DNA from 2 places in the Rhizobium sp. FG113 genome. Region 1 is predicted to be linked to the other one. Evidence: riboswitches for the same ligand, from Rfam matches in the RefSeq annotation. Region 1 holds a riboswitch; the other holds the start of a gene.

Region 1 (7,708 bases):
TCGCCAAGGCTGCGGCCGATAGCGGCGTGGCGCTGCGCCCGATCGCCGATTTCGACGCCTACCTCGACCAGTTGAACCGCTTCGTCTTCCGCTCCGGCTTCGTCATGAAGCCGATCTTCGCGGCGGCCAAGAATGCCGACAAGAAGCGCGTCATCTTCTCCGAAGGCGAAGACGAGCGCGTGCTGCGCGCCGCCCAGGTTCTGCTTGAGGAAGGCATCGCCAAGCCGATCCTGATCGGCCGTCCGCAGGTCATCGAAACGCGCCTGAAGCGCTACGGCCTGCGCATCCGTCCGCTGTCTGATTTCGACGTCATCAATCCGGAAGACGATCCGCGCTTCCGCGAGTACGTCGAGCTCTACCTCTCGCTCGTCGGCCGCCGCGGCGTCATCCCGGAAGCGGCGCGTACCATCGTTCGTACCAACACCACGGTTATCGGCGCGCTGGCGCTGAAGCGTGGCGAGGCCGATGCGCTGATCTGCGGTCTCGAAGGCCGCTATGAGAAGCACCTGCGCGATGTCCGCCAGATCGTCGGCAAGCGCCCAAACGTTCGCGATTTCTCGGCACTCAGCCTGCTGATCTCGCAGCGCGGCGCCACCTTCTTCACTGACACCTATGTGACGTTCAACCCGACTGCCGAGGAAGTGGCGGAATCCGCCGTTCTCGCCGCCGAGGAAATCAAGCGCTTCGGCATCACGCCGCGCGCCGCCCTCGTCTCGCATTCGAACTTCGGTTCGCGTGAATCGGAAAGCGCCACCAAGATGCGCAACGCTCTGCAGCTCGTGCGCGACACCGCGCCCGATCTGGAAGTCGATGGCGAAATGCACGGCGAGAGCGCAATCTCGGAAACGCTGCGCAAGCGCGTCATGCCGAACACCACGCTGCACGACGAAGCCAACCTTCTGGTTTTCCCGAACCTCGATGCGGCCAACATCACGCTCGGCGTCGTCAAGTCGATGACGGACGGCCTGCATGTCGGCCCGATCTTGCTCGGCGCGGCCATGCCCGCCCACATCCTGGCGCCATCGGTCACCTCGCGCGGCGTCGTCAACATGGCGGCCCTCGCGGTCGTCGAGGCATCTCAGCCGGCATGATTTGGGCGGCGTGATTTGCCTTGGACGCTGAAAATGCGTTAGGCTTTGAGCGGCAGCTTGTTAAGACAAGCAATGTATATCGAAGGGCGGGCCATGGTCCGCCCTTCGCCATTTGGTATTTGCTCACTGACGGGACGATGCCTTGAAACGCCTCACGCTGGCCGCAGCACTCCTGATTGCCCTTTCCGCCCCTGCCTATGCGCAGCTGGCGCCGATCTGCGGTCAGCTGCGCGCCCGTCTGGCCACAATTCCAGAGACGATCGGCGGTGGCATGTCGCCCGAAATACGCCGCTTCGCCAGCGCCATCACCGAACAAAACCTCGAGCTTCGCAAGCTGCGCAGCGACCAGCGCCGCAGCGGCTGCAGCAGCGGCAGCATGGTGGTGATCGGCGGCGACAATGCCGGCTATTGCGGCGAGCTAGAACAGGCCGAAGCCAAGATGCTCGACAACATCGCCGACCTGCAGATGCGGCGGGACGAGTTGCGCGCGCAAAGTCCGGACGCCCGCCTGCGCAACGAACTCTTCGCCGCACTCGACGAAAACAACTGCAATTCGCCCGTGCAGCAATATGAAGAGCCGCAATATGCGAACCCGCCCAGCATCGACGATCAGGCCATGCGCAGCGACACCTTCATTCCGCTCGGCGGCGAGCGGCAGCGCTCCTACGAGTTCTCGCCCGGCGGCCAGCCTCTGACGCATCTGAACACGATCTGCGTGCGCAGCTGCGACGGCGGCTTCTTCCCCATCCGCTCGAACGCCACCTCCTTCGATTTCGCCCGCGACGCCAACACCTGCCAGCAGATGTGCCCAGGTATCGAAACCGAGCTCTACTATCACGACGTTTCCAGCGGCGAGACCGAGAACATGATCTCTGCCTCCACAGGCGCGCCCTACAGCGCCATGCCGAATGCATTCGCCTACAAGAACCGCAAGCCCGGTGAGAAATCATCCTGCAGCTGCAATCTGCCCGCCTATTACGAACAGATGCGCCGCAACCAGTCTGTGAGCGCCCCGCCGCCGCAGAGCTCGATCACCACGATCGAAACCCCGAACACCGCCGCCGCCAAGCCCGAAACCCAACCCACGCCTCAACCGCCCGCACCCCAGGCGCAGGTCCCCGATCGCCCCTATGATCCGAGCGCCGGCAAGGTGCGCCAAGTGGGGCCGCAGTTCCTCGCCGGCGATCAAGGGTCGATCGACCTGAAACACCCCGCCATGCCGGGCGCCCAGCCGCAGCAACCGCCGGCGCAGAAGCAATAGCAGGCGTCGCGGGCTATGCGCCCCCGCCCCAGCGATCCGTAAACACCAGATCCTCCAGCGGCAATCGCTGTCGCCACCCTTTCACGGCGAGCTCCGGCTCCTCGTAGAGCTGGTCGACATAGCCGACACAGAGCCATGCGACGATCTCGATCCGCTCAGGCACGCCGAGCGCGCGCTTCAGATCGGCCTCGTGAAAGATGCTCACCCAGCCGACGCCCACGCCCTCGGCGCGCGCTGCAAGCCACAGGTTCTGCACCGCGCAGACGGTGGAATAGGAATCCATCCGCCTATTGTGCGTGCGCCCCAGCACCACGTCGCCGCAGCGATCCGGATCGCAGGTCACGCAGATGCCGACGGGTGCCGTGCGAATGCCCTCCAGTTTCAGGGCGCGGTAGGCTTGCTGCCGCTCGCCGGAAAACATCGCCGCCGCCTCGGCATTGGCCTTGGTGAAAGCCTCCCACACGGTCGAACGCACGGCTTGATCGCGCACCACAATGAAATTCCACGGCTGCATGAAGCCAACGGACGGCGCATGATGAGCGGCCGCCAGCAGCCGTCCGATCACGTCATCGGGCACGGCATCCGGCAGGAACTCCGATCGCACATCGCGTCTGGTCTCGATGGCTCTGTAAACGGCGTCGCGCTCGCTCGCCGAAAAGGCACCCGCTCTCGCAAGAGAGCCAGATTGGTCTGGTCGCATCGTCAATCCCCAACAACACAACCGGCCGCTGTCCAGGCGGTCAGTCTATGATTGTCGGGCCGGTCTTCTGACTTGGCGTCATCCGTCTGCCACGCCTTCCCGGCAAAAAGCGCCAGTGGCATAAAGCGGCAGACGTCGGCCTTACAGCGTTGGGCACGTTCCGGTCTTGCACCGAATTCCCGATTCTCCCGCAAGCCTGCGGGCACCCGACGCGCCACCTATGCCGACAAACCGCGCATGATGCAATCGCTCAAGCCTCGACCGGGAAATATCGCACATAGGCGAATTCGTCACCATCGGGTGACCAGTTCGGAACATTGATCGATCCCTGCCCGCCGAAGAGCTCGAACAGCGTCGTCAGGTTGCCGCCGTCCATATCCATGATCCGCATCCGCACATGCTTGTCACGCGGATGGTCGAAGACCTCAGGGTCGTAGGAAATCAGCACCACCTTGTCGTTCTTCGGCGACGGATGCGCGAACCAGTTGCCGTAATTGTCGTGCGTCACCTGCTCCACGCCGGTCCCGTCGGGATGGATACGCCAGATCTGCATCAGGCCGGTGCGGCTGGAGTTGAAATAGATCCAGCGCCCGTCGGCCGAATAATCCGGCCCGTCATTGCGGCCCTCGCCATGCGTCAACCGCCGCTCTTCACCGCCGGTCACGTCGATCGTGTAGATGTCGAACAGGTCGCCGCGAATGCCGCAATAGGCGAGCTCCTTCCCGTCGGGCGACCAGCCGTGCCAGTAGGACGGGTGATTGGTGGTCACCAGCTGCAGCGCCCCACCCTCGATCGGCAGCGTATAGATCGCCGCTTTGCCGAACTCGATCTTGTCCGTGATCACGATGCGAGTGCCATCGGGTGAAATCCCGTGGTCGTTGTTGCAGGCGGTCGCGAATCCGGTATCGACCTTCTGCACTTTCGCTGAACCATCGAGCGCAAGCTTGTAGAGCATGCCTTCGTCGTTGAGCAGGAGATAGCTGCCGTCAGGAGCGTAATTGGGGGCTTCGACCAGCCTCTCGGTCTGCCAGATCACACGGGCCTCGCCCGTCTTGACGTTGTAGATCTCGACGGAACTGCGCATGCAAACTCTCCTCTGACGCGAACATCTCCCTGACCTACGACAGCTAAATAAGGCGCGCAAGGATCGCTCCCGCGCCGCCATGGCAGGCTCCATCCGGAGCACACGCTACATGAGGCAACCAGTCGCCGAAAAGTTTGTGATCAAAAAAGCGTTAAGCCCGCGAAACAACAATGGTTCATCTAGCGTTCATGACGAAGATGTGACAGTTCGGTGACGTTATGATGACACTGGAGTTCCGCCATTGATCGCCCAAGTTTTCAAGTCCGGAGCGGCAATGCGCGAAGCGGCGCTCTATGGTGGCGTTGGCGCGGATACCCGCCCCTCCATCCTGCGCGGCGCAATTGCAGTCGCCCTGACGGCAGTGATGGCGTTGCTTGCAACCTTCTCGGTCGAAGTGATCGCGCGCGGCGGCGCAACCGACGTGGGCGCGTTTCTGTCTTCCACGGCCCGTCCCGGCATGACCACGGTCGTCATGCTGACTGTCGTGATGCTCTGCGTCGATGCGATCCTCGGCCGCCGTTTCCTCTCGGCCCTGGTTGTCCTCCCGCTCGTCCTCGTCCCCGCACTCGTTTCCAATCAGAAGCAGCACTACCTCTCCGATCCGCTCTATCCCTCCGACATGCTGTTCGGCCGCCAGATTCTGGAGTTGCTTCCCGTCATGGTCCGCGACCGCCCGATGACGGCTATCGCGGTTGCCGTCGGCATTCTTCTCTCCGTCAGCGGCCTCGTTCTCGCATGGCGCTACGCCTGGCGCCGCCTGCCAAAGATGGCGCGCCGCAACCGTATCCGCAATCTCTGCCTGACGGTTCCCGTCATCGCCGCCTTCGGCTCGCTGATGGATTACTCGCAATATTCCTATATCCGCGACCGCCTTCAGGTGGTGCCGATGATGTGGGACCAGAAGGAGAACTACCGCAGCAACGGCTTCATCCTCGCTTTCATCTTCAACATCCCGATGGCCGATGTCGCCTCGCCCGCCGGCCTCAATGCGCAGGCGCTCGATGCCATCCCGTCGCGCAATTACGGCTATCTCAGCGGCCCGAGCGACAAGCCTGACGTCATCATGCTGATGAGCGAATCCTTCTGGGATCCGACGCGCCTGAAGACGCTGAAATTCTCCGAAGACCCGATGCCGACGATCCGCGCGGCGCAGTCAGGCCACGTCTTCTCGCCCGAGTTCGGCGGCATGACCGCCAATGTCGAGTTCGAGGCGCTGACCGGCTTCTCGAATGCCTTCCTGCCCTATGGCAGCATTCCCTACCAACAGTATATCCGCAACGACATCCCGTCGCTTGCCACCTTCTTCCGCGGCGAAGGCTATGCGGCCCGTGCGTTGCATCCGTTCAGCGGCTGGTTCTGGAACCGCAACGAGGTCTACAAGGATTTCGGCTTCGAGGAATTCCGCACCGAAGAAACCATGCCGACCATGGAAAAGCGCGGCATTTTCGCCTCCGACGATAGCCTGATGAAGGAGATCATGCAGGAAGCCGACGGGCTCGACCGGCCCTTCTTCTTCTTCGCTGTTACCCTGCAGGGACATGGCCCCTACGAGGCCAACCGTTACGCCAATAACACGGTCGACATCACCGGCAATCTGACCGACGCAGACCGCGCCACGCTCGCCACATATACGCAGGGCGTCAAGGAAGCAGACGACAGCTTCAAGATGCTGACCGAGTGGGCATCCAAGCGTGACCGCGAGACGATCATCGTGCTCTGGGGCGACCACCTGCCGCCGCTCGGCAGCGTCTACACGAATACCGGCTACATGCCCGACCAGGTCGCCACCCGCCGGGCTTCCGTCAGCGTCATGAAGCAGGAGCACGAGACGCCGCTGGTCATCTGGTCAAACCGCAAGGGCGTCAAGCAGAACGTGGGCACCATCAGCCCGTCGCAGCTGCCTTATCATGTGCTGAAGTTCGCCGGTTACGAGCACCCCTTCTACACCGGCTTCCTCGGCCGTGTGCAGAAGAAGTACCCGATCGTCGACCGCTATCAGCTGATCACCCGCGACAACACCGCCTCGCCGGACTGGGTTCGCGACGCCAAGACCATCGATCCGCTGGTCCGCGACTACCGCTATCTCCAGCACGATGTGATGTTCGGCAAGGCGCAGACCGTCGAGCGCTTCTTCCCGCAGCATTCCTGGCTACGAGCAGAGGGCTCCTGAGCACGGCAGGCATGCACGTTGCCGCATTGCATTCCTGGCGCATAACGGAATACTCCCCGCCAACATAAGTTGATCGGGAGTCGCGCCATGAACAATCTCTCCAGTTTCGTCCACCTGCATTTCGACAAGTCCGCCAACGAGCTGGGCGACATCGAAAAGCGCGTGCTGGAAAAGGCGCATGCGCGCAAGATTATCTCGACGGATATCAATGCCGCGCTGAAAGCCGAATCGTCCTTCGGTGAGCGGATGGCGGATAGCATCGCCCGCGTCGGCGGCTCCTGGGCCTTCATCACCACCTTCCTGGTCTTCCTGGCGGTCTGGTGCGTGATCAACACCGTCATCCTTTCCACCCGCGCCTTCGACCCCTACCCCTTCATCTTCCTCAACCTCGTCCTCTCCATGATCGCCGCCATCCAGGCGCCGATCATCATGATGTCGCAGAACCGCCAGGCCGAGCGCGATCGCTTCGAGGCTGCCAAGGACTATGAAGTCAACCTGAAGGCCGAGCTGGAAGTGCTGTCTCTGCACCAGAAGATCGACATGCAGGTGATGACCGAGATCGCCGCTCTGCGCGAGGATATCGCCAGATTGACCCAGAAGCTCGGCAACTGATCCTTGGCCGGCGAACAGATTAGCCGGCCACAGGAATAGCGCGCCATTTCCGTACACCCTGATATCTTGCGGGTACACGCATGGGGTTTATTAGGTAAGCAAAAATTAAGACGGTTAAATGTATCCTTCGGTTGTCTTCGCTGCGGCGTTGGCCATTGCAAGGAGTGCAGTGCATGAGGAATGCCCGACGTCTTCTCGCCAACCGGCAGGGTGCGGCCGCGATCGAGTTCGCAATTGTTGCCCCGGTTTTCCTGCTCGTTCTTCTCACGCTGATCGCCTATGGTATTTACCTGAGCGCCGCGCATGCGCTGCAGCAGCTGACGGCGGATGCCGCACGCACGGCGGTGGCCGGCCTTTCCGAGCAGGAGCGCGCCCAGCTCGTCAACAATTACATCGCGCTCTCCACCCTCAACGATCCGCTGATAGACCGCAAGAAGCTCCAGGTCACTGTCGCCACCGACCCCACGAACGCCAATCAGTTCACGGTCACGACCGAGTATGACGCCAGCGCCCTACCGATCTGGAATCTCTACACATTCCCGCTTCCGGACACCAAGATCCGCCGCTTCGCCACCATCCGCATGGGTGGTATATGAAAGCAGGCGTGAGGCGATATCTGGCGGGTTTCAGCACCCGCCGGGATGGCAATATAGCGATCATGGCGGCGCTCTCGGCGCCATTGATCATTTCCACGCTTGCGCTCGGTGTCGACTTCGGCGCGATGACGCTGCAGCAACGCCGTCTGCAGCAATTGAGCGATATCGGCGCCATCGTCGCCGCCTCCGACATC
Region 2 (7,708 bases), on a different contig from region 1:
GCCGCCGTGGTCTCTGATCTCGCGATCGCGCCGCTACCGCGCTCCTATGTCGGAGAGGATATGGAAATCCTCGGCGCGCAGGACGGGCTTCCCGAGCTCGGCTCCTTCGATATCCGCCTGTTGACCATCTCGCAGATGACCGCGCCTATGAAAACGGTGGCCGAAAGCATCCGGCTTGCGTTCAGCGAAAAAGCCAAGGCGATCGCCGCCTGAAGGTCAGCCGGGCAGGGTATTCGTGCCCGGCTAATATCGCTCATTTAAAAAAGAGAAGTCCGGCTGAAACCTTTTTCGGTTCAGTGCGTTATCAGCGCGCAGCAGTCGTGCGACTGGCTGCGGAGAGCGGTTTTTTAAACAAGGGATTTCCGACTATGACCACCACGGTAAAGATTGGTGCTGCCATCATGCTTCTGTTCACTCTGGCCTCTTGCGCCAACACCATCCGTGGCGTCGGTCGCGATACGGCGAACGCCGTCAACGCCACGCAGGATGCCGGCCGCAACGTCAATCACGCCGCGCAGCGCTAAGCCGGCTCAGATCTTCGCCTGCGGATAGGCTTTCTCTAGGCCACCCGATGCCGTCAGGCCCTTGCGGAAGGCGGAGTAGGTCGGATGCTGGCTGGACTTGGAAGCTTCCATCAAACGAATCTGGAGACGCGGCGGTGCTGCGTCCCCAACCCATTTTCCCAATGCCTCGAGCTTCAGCGTGTTCAGGAACGGTGCGCGCGACGCATTGTCGAGGTGACGATGGATGCCATCTAGCAGGCTGTCGTCCTGCGCCGGGTTTTCCATGATCAGCCCAAGATAGGACTTGTCCTGTTCGCCCAGCGCGGAAAACTTGGCGGCGATCGTCTCGGAATCGGGAAACGGGGCTGAGGTCATCGTCATTCTCCATGTCATCGGTACTCGTTCGCCGCTGGAAGCGGCGAGTCGTCTTCGGCGACTTATATGCAACGCGCTGGCTTGCCGAAACCTGTCGCCCGTGCGGCAGCCTGTCTCAATCCGCTCATATCGTTGCCGAAACAAAATCGTCAAAAGGGCCTGAATTCATATTTGGTTAAGTGCTCACTAACCATCCGGTAACAATGTGGCGCTAAGAATAGCTGCGTGGCGGGGGACAACCGCTGCTTCTCCGGATCAGGTATTGCGTCCCGGGGAACGTGAGCTTCGCCGTGTATGGGCAAAGCGCCAGCGTATTTCGGCAAGCCGCGCGACCTTAGGTCTGCGCGGCTTTCGCATTTCAAGCGGCTGCGATTGAGCCGTTGCGATTGACCGGGGCTGAAACGCCGTTGTACGCCGTCTTCAGTTTTGAGGAGCGCCGCGCCAAATGACCAAAGCCATCATGCTGCAAGGAACCGGCTCGGATGTCGGCAAGACGGTGCTCGTCGCCGGCCTTTGCCGGTTGGCCGCCAATCGCGGCATCTCGGTGCGCCCGTTCAAGCCGCAGAACATGTCGAACAATGCCGCGGTCGCCGATGATGGCGGCGAGATCGGGCGGGCGCAGTGGCTGCAATCGATGGCCGCGCGGGTGCCGTCGTCCGTGCACATGAACCCGGTGCTCTTGAAGCCGCAATCGGATGTCGGCAGCCAGATCATCGTGCAGGGCAAGGTCTGGGGGCAGGCCAAGGGACGCGACTACCAGCGGCTGAAGCCACAATTGCTCGACTATGTCACCGAAAGCTTTCAGAGGATTTCGGGCGGCGCCGATCTCGTCATCGTCGAGGGGGCGGGGTCGCCCGCCGAGATCAACCTGCGGCCCGGCGATATCGCCAATATGGGCTTTGCGACGCGCGCCGGCGTTCCCGTGGTTCTCGTCGGCGATATCGATCGTGGCGGCGTGATCGCTTCGCTGGTCGGTACGCACACGATCCTGTCTGACGAGGATCGGGCGATGATCTCGGGCTATATCATCAACAAGTTTCGTGGCGACGTGTCGCTATTCGATGACGGGATTGCTGCTGTCGGGCGTTTCACCGGCTGGCCCTGTTTCGGCGTCGTGCCTTGGCTGAAGGCCGCTTCGCGGCTGCCGGCGGAGGATTCGGTGGCGCTGGAGCGGCTGGCGCGGGGGCAGGCCGGGGCGCTGAAGGTCGCGGTTCCGGTTTTGCCGCGGATCGCCAACTTTGACGATCTCGATCCGCTGCTGGCGGAGCCGGATGTGGAACTCGTCTTTGTGCGCGCTGGCGAACGATTGCCTGCCGATGCGCAGTTGATCATCCTTCCTGGGTCGAAGTCGACTATTTCCGATCTTGCCGATTTCAGGACGCAGGGTTGGGATCAGGATCTCTCCGCGCATATCAGGCGCGGTGGACGGGTCATCGGCATTTGCGGCGGTTACCAGATGCTCGGCCGGACGGTGCGTGATCCGCTGGGGATCGAAGGGAGCGTGCGCGAGATCGAGGGGCTCGGCTTGCTCGACGTCGAGACCGTCATGGACGCGGAGAAGACCGTGCGCAACAGCGTGGCGGTTTCGGCGGAGAATGGCGAGGCTCTCTCGGGCTACCAGATCCATCTCGGGATTACCGAAGGCGCCGACCGCGTGCGGCCCTTCGCGATCGTCGATGGCAAGCCTGATGGCGCGATCTCAGGGGACGGGCGGATCGTTGGGACGTATCTGCACGGGCTGTTTGCGAGTGACGGCTACCGGTCCCGGCTGCTTGCAAGCTTCGGCCTGACAGGCCAAAGCCGCGACTATCGCGCCGGCGTCGAGCAGGCGCTTGACGAGGTTGCTGCAGAGCTCGAAACGCATCTCGACAAGCGCTGGCTGGATAGTCTGCTCAGTTAAATCTCGCCGGAGACCTCGCGGCGGCGGCGGTCCAGTTCTTCGCTGTAGCGGCGCAGCGTGTGGGCTTCGCTGAGCTGGCCGACCACGGTGCGCTCGACGAGATTGTTGACGACGGCGAGCGCTTCGCTTTCCGTCTTGTCGAAGATCGCGGCGGCCTGCTTGGCATTCATCTGCGGGGTCAGGAAGTCGTTGCGGTAGCGCACGAATTCGTCGAGGCCTTTGCTCTCGTCGGCGGTGTCGGTGAGGTTGGCGTAGATATCCGGCACAAGCACGAGGCCGGCATATTTGCCGCTGTCTTCGACCAGGATCACGCGCTGGGCCGAGCCGATCGGGAAGCTTTCCTTGAATTGCTCGATGCTGATACCGACCTTCGCGGTCTTGACGTCGGCGCGCATCAGCTTGTTGACCGTCAGATTGCGGATCCAGCCGACATCATGGGCGCTGCGGATACTTTCACCGCGCAGGTGGAAGCGCCATGTGGCGAAGGAGTAGCCGAAGGTGCTGCGCACGACGAGCGACGAGGTGATGACGGCAGCCAAGACCAGCGCCGTGATCGGGAAGTCGCCGGTGATCTCGAGCGCCAGGAAGGTCATGGTCAGCGGTCCGCCGATGACGGCCACGGCAAGCGAGCTCATGCCGACGACGGCGTAGATGATCGGTGTCAGTGTCGCATGGGCGAAATAGGGGGCCGAGTAGGCGAAGAACTTGCCGAGCAGCGCGCCCATGAACAGCGAGGCGAAGAACAGGCCGCCGCGGAAGCCGGAGCCGATCGATATCGCCGAGGCCAGCGCCTTTAGCAGGAAAAGGCCGATCAGCACGGGAATCACGACTTCTCGGTCGAGATTGAGATGCAGGGCGCCATGGCCTGCCGACAGTACCTGCGGCGTCACCAGCGCAAGCAACCCGACGATGATGCCGCCAAGCGCCGGGCGGAAGGGGAGCGCGATCGAGCTGCGGCGTGCGAGCTCCTCGATAAAGGCGACGCCCTGCATGATCAGGATGCCGATGCCGGCGCAGAAGGCGCCGAGCAGGATGGCGGGCACATAGTCGGCCGGCATGACGGTGCCGAAATCGCCGACATCGATGATGAAATCGCTGCCGGCCAGCAGCCGGGCGACCAGCGTGGAAACGAGTGCCGAGACGACGACCGGCGTCAGCGACACGATCGTGTAAGTGCCGATGATCAGCTCGAAGGCGTAGAAGGCGCCCGTCAGCGGCGCATTGAAGGCGGCCGCGATGGCACCGGCGGCGCCGCAGCCGACAAGAACGCGCAGATCGGCGCGGCGCAGCTGTAGTTTGAAACCGAGCTTCGAGGCGATGCCGGACGCCAACTGCGTATAGCCGGCCTCAAGGCCGACGGATGCGCCGAAGCCGTTGGAAATCAGGTTCTGGATCGCGACGATGATGCTGTCGGTCAAGGACAGGCGGCCGCCATGTAGCGCGTTGGCCTCGATCGGGTCGACCATCGGCTTCTTGCGGGTCTTCGCCAGCACATACATCAACAGGCCGAGCAGGATGCCGCCGCAAACGGGGGCGGCCATCAGCAGGAACTTGTCGTCGATCTGAGAGGAGCTCAGACGCTCCACGTCGCTGATCCCGAAGATCAGGCTGTGCATCTCGCGCGAGATCAGGCTCATGCCGGTGACGGCGAGGCCTGACGTGACGCCGATCAGCGCGCCGGCCAGCACCATGCCCATTTCGCTGCGTCTCAGGAGCGCGCGCATGCGCCCCACATCGAGCAGTGTGTGTAGCGGGCCAAGCCGTCTCAGATTGATTTTCAGGCGCATGGTGGGGAAACTAGGCGGGCGGAAGCCCGTTCAAGGGTGGTAAAGGAGGGGACATTTGCGGTGCTGCGCCGCATGCGCTGCAAATGCGGCAAAAACCCGGCTGACGCAACAAGTTTTTATGACATTAAGTCTCTGATAATAGACGATAAATCTGGTAGAGATGATCGTCTTGAGGCTTGATGTCAGTCAATTTGGCTGGTGGCTGCGATTGGCCGTCGATTGACTTCGCAGTCACGCTTGCCTAACCATGGATCGATAACGGATGGTTCCGGATCGCCAAAAGCGGTGCGGATGAAAAGGGAATGTGACGGGGTGGACCCAACCAGGGCGCCTTCATCACAGCCGACCCCGCGACTGTAGAGCGGTCAGGGTCTTCCGTCCGGCGTCGGATGCTCTCAAGCCGGCTGCCTGCGTGGTGCAGGCGGGTGAGGGGCTGAAGACGGCGGAAAAGCCACTGGCAATGCAAGCCATGATCAACCGGGGTTGGACGCCTCTAAATCTACGAATCGTCCGCCTTTTCATGATTGCAGCCGGGAAGGCGAGGAAGAACCGATGGCACGATCGGGATGGCCTGCGTGGCTAGCCCGATCGTCGCCTGGACCCGCGAGCCAGGAGACCTGCCAATCGTGCCGGGCGCAAAGCCCACCCCTGGGCAAGTGTGCCCAATGCCAGCACGGAGGTTGTCATGGCAGACAATGAGATTTTGGCGTCGGCGTCAGGCCGGGCGCTCGGAACGTTCAATATGGGCACCCTCATTCCTGTGCTTGTCACAGGAATCCAGCGCGTCCAAGTCCTTGGACGCGGAAGACACCCCGCAAGCAACGAAGCCATTCACCGCGCGGACACGCGGTGGCTGGATTCCTGTGACAAGCACAGGAATGAGGGAGATCGTGGTGGATGGCCGCGCTTATCGCCGGAAGCCTTCGCGGCATGATCACGGTTTCCTCCAGCCTAATCCTCGGCGGCGCCCGCTCCGGCAAGTCGCGTTTTGCCGAGCAGCTGGTCATCGCCAGCGGTCTCGAGCGCCATTACATCGCCACCGGCCGCGCCTGGGACGAGGAGATGCGCGCGCGGATCGATCAGCACAAGGCCGATCGCGGTGATCTCTGGATGACGCACGAGGAGCCGCTCGATCTAGTCGGCCAGCTGACTGCCATCGATGGCGAGGGGCGGGCATTGCTTGTCGATTGCCTGACGCTCTGGGTTACCAATCTGATGATGGAAGAGCGCGACATGGCGGCGGAATTCGCGGCACTGGCCGCCTATCTGCCACAGGCGAAGGCGCGCCTCGTCATCGTTTCCAATGAAGTCGGCCTCGGCATCGTGCCCGAGAACCGCATGGCCCGCGAATTTCGCGACCATGCCGGACGGCTGCACCAGATGATCGCGGCGGTCGCCGCGGATGTGTATTTTATCGCGGCGGGACTGCCGCTGAAAATGAAGGGTTGAATTGATGAACCAGCAGAAGATCCCCGCCACAGTGATCACCGGCTTTCTTGGCGCCGGCAAGACGACGATGATCCGCAACCTGTTGACCAATGCGGGCGGCAAGAAGATCGCGCTCATCATCAACGAGTTCGGCGATCTCGGCGTCGACGGCGAAGTGCTGAAGGGCTGCGGCGCGGAAAACTGCACCGAGGACGATATCATCGAGCTCACCAATGGCTGCATCTGCTGCACGGTGGCCGACGACTTCATCCCGACGATGAGCAAGCTCCTTGAGCGCGAGAACCGTCCTGATCATATCGTCATCGAGACCTCGGGTCTTGCCCTGCCGCAGCCGCTGGTCGCCGCCTTCAACTGGCCCGACATCCGTACGCAGGTGACCGTGGATGGCGTGATCACGGTGGTCGACAGCGCCGCCGTCGCCGCCGGCCGCTTCGCCGACGATCATGACGCCGTCGACGCCCGCCGCGCGGAGGACGAGACGCTGGACCACGAGAGCCCGATCGAGGAACTCTTCGAGGACCAGCTGACCTGCGCCGACCTGATCGTGCTCAACAAGACCGACCTCATCGATGGCGCCGGCCTTGCCCGGGTGCGCGATGAGGTTGCCTCGCGCACGGCGCGCAAGCCCGCGATGATCGAGGCGAAGAACGGCGAGGTGCCGGCAAGCGTACTGCTCGGCCTTGGCATCGGCACCGAGGCGGATATCGGCAACCGCAAGTCCCATCACGAACTTGAGCATGAGGACGGCACGCCGCACGATCACGACGAGTTCGACAGCTTCGTCGTCGAGCTCGGCCCGATCGCCGATCCGGCTGTTTTCGTCGAGAGCCTGAAGGGCATCATCGCCGAGCACGACGTTCTGCGCGTCAAGGGCTTCGTCGACGTCCCCGGCAAGCCGATGCGCCTGCAGCTGCAGGCCGTTGGTAGCCGGATCGACCATTATTTCGACCGCGCCTGGGCCGCCGGCGAGACGCGCGGCACGCGGCTGGTGGTGATCGGGTTGCACGAAATGGATGAGGGTGCGGTGCGTGAGGCGATCGAGGGTCTGGTTTAAGGTTGATGGTTGGGATGGGCGGTTGTTGCTTTGAAAATCGTTTGAGTGGTGCCGTGTGGCCCCCTCATCCGACCCTTCGGGCCACCGACCGGGGTCGAGCCGCTGGTCTCGACCCGTCCTTCGGACCCCCGTGGGGGAGAAGAGACTCGGGGCCGGCCGCTCGCAACAATCTTTCCTTCTCCCCAACGGGGAGAAGGTGGCCCGAAGGGTCGGATGAGGGGGCCACGCACTCCACGCCTACGAATACCATTCTCCGTAAAGACACATCGATATGCACCTTCTTCTAGCCCAGCAGGGAACGATCAACGACGGCGAGGAGGCGATCGATCTTGGTCAGTCGCCCGGCGACATCCTGTTTCTCTCCGCTGCCGACACCGAACTGGCGGCGGTAGCAGCCGCGCATCGTCAGCGAGGTGGGGGACGGTCGCTGCGCATCGCCAGCCTGATGAGCCTCAAGCATCCGATGTCCGTCGATGCCTATGTGGAGCGCACGGCGCGGCATGCGAAGCTGATCATCGTGAGGGCGCTCGGCGGCGCCAGCTATTTCCACTACGCGCTGGAGGCGCTGCATGCGGTTGCGGCGCGGCATGGTGCGCTGATCGCGGTGCTGCCCGGGGATTCGAAGCCGGATGCGGGGTTG

Evidence for each region. Region 1 has a riboswitch for cobalamin ahead of bluB (5,6-dimethylbenzimidazole synthase). Riboswitches for the same ligand answer to the same signal wherever they lie in the genome.
Region 2: another riboswitch for cobalamin. It lies ahead of cobU (bifunctional adenosylcobinamide kinase/adenosylcobinamide-phosphate guanylyltransferase); the one in region 1 lies ahead of bluB (5,6-dimethylbenzimidazole synthase).

The regions. Positions count from the first base shown of each region.
Region 1 is NZ_JBMDKV010000003.1:385,949-393,656, forward strand. It holds gene ACODTZ_RS12165 (NADP-dependent malic enzyme) at 1-1,091, shown strand, start outside; gene ACODTZ_RS12170 (DUF2865 domain-containing protein) at 1,234-2,352, shown strand; gene bluB (5,6-dimethylbenzimidazole synthase) at 2,366-3,052, opposite strand; cobalamin riboswitch at 3,093-3,277, opposite strand; gene ACODTZ_RS12180 (TolB family protein) at 3,303-4,136, opposite strand; gene ACODTZ_RS12185 (LTA synthase family protein) at 4,411-6,306, shown strand; gene ACODTZ_RS12190 (DUF1003 domain-containing protein) at 6,394-6,918, shown strand; gene ACODTZ_RS12195 (TadE/TadG family type IV pilus assembly protein) at 7,092-7,514, shown strand; gene ACODTZ_RS12200 (pilus assembly protein TadG-related protein) at 7,511-7,708, shown strand, end outside.
Region 2 is NZ_JBMDKV010000009.1:217,097-224,804, forward strand. It holds gene ACODTZ_RS21225 (LysR family transcriptional regulator) at 1-213, shown strand, start outside; gene ACODTZ_RS21230 (entericidin domain-containing protein) at 369-524, shown strand; gene ACODTZ_RS21235 (hypothetical protein) at 531-878, opposite strand; gene ACODTZ_RS21240 (cobyric acid synthase) at 1,324-2,778, shown strand; gene ACODTZ_RS21245 (chloride channel protein) at 2,775-4,565, opposite strand; cobalamin riboswitch at 4,812-5,204, shown strand; gene cobU (bifunctional adenosylcobinamide kinase/adenosylcobinamide-phosphate guanylyltransferase) at 5,496-6,014, shown strand; gene cobW (cobalamin biosynthesis protein CobW) at 6,019-7,068, shown strand; partial or broken gene ACODTZ_RS21260 (cobaltochelatase subunit CobN) at 7,340-7,708, shown strand, end outside.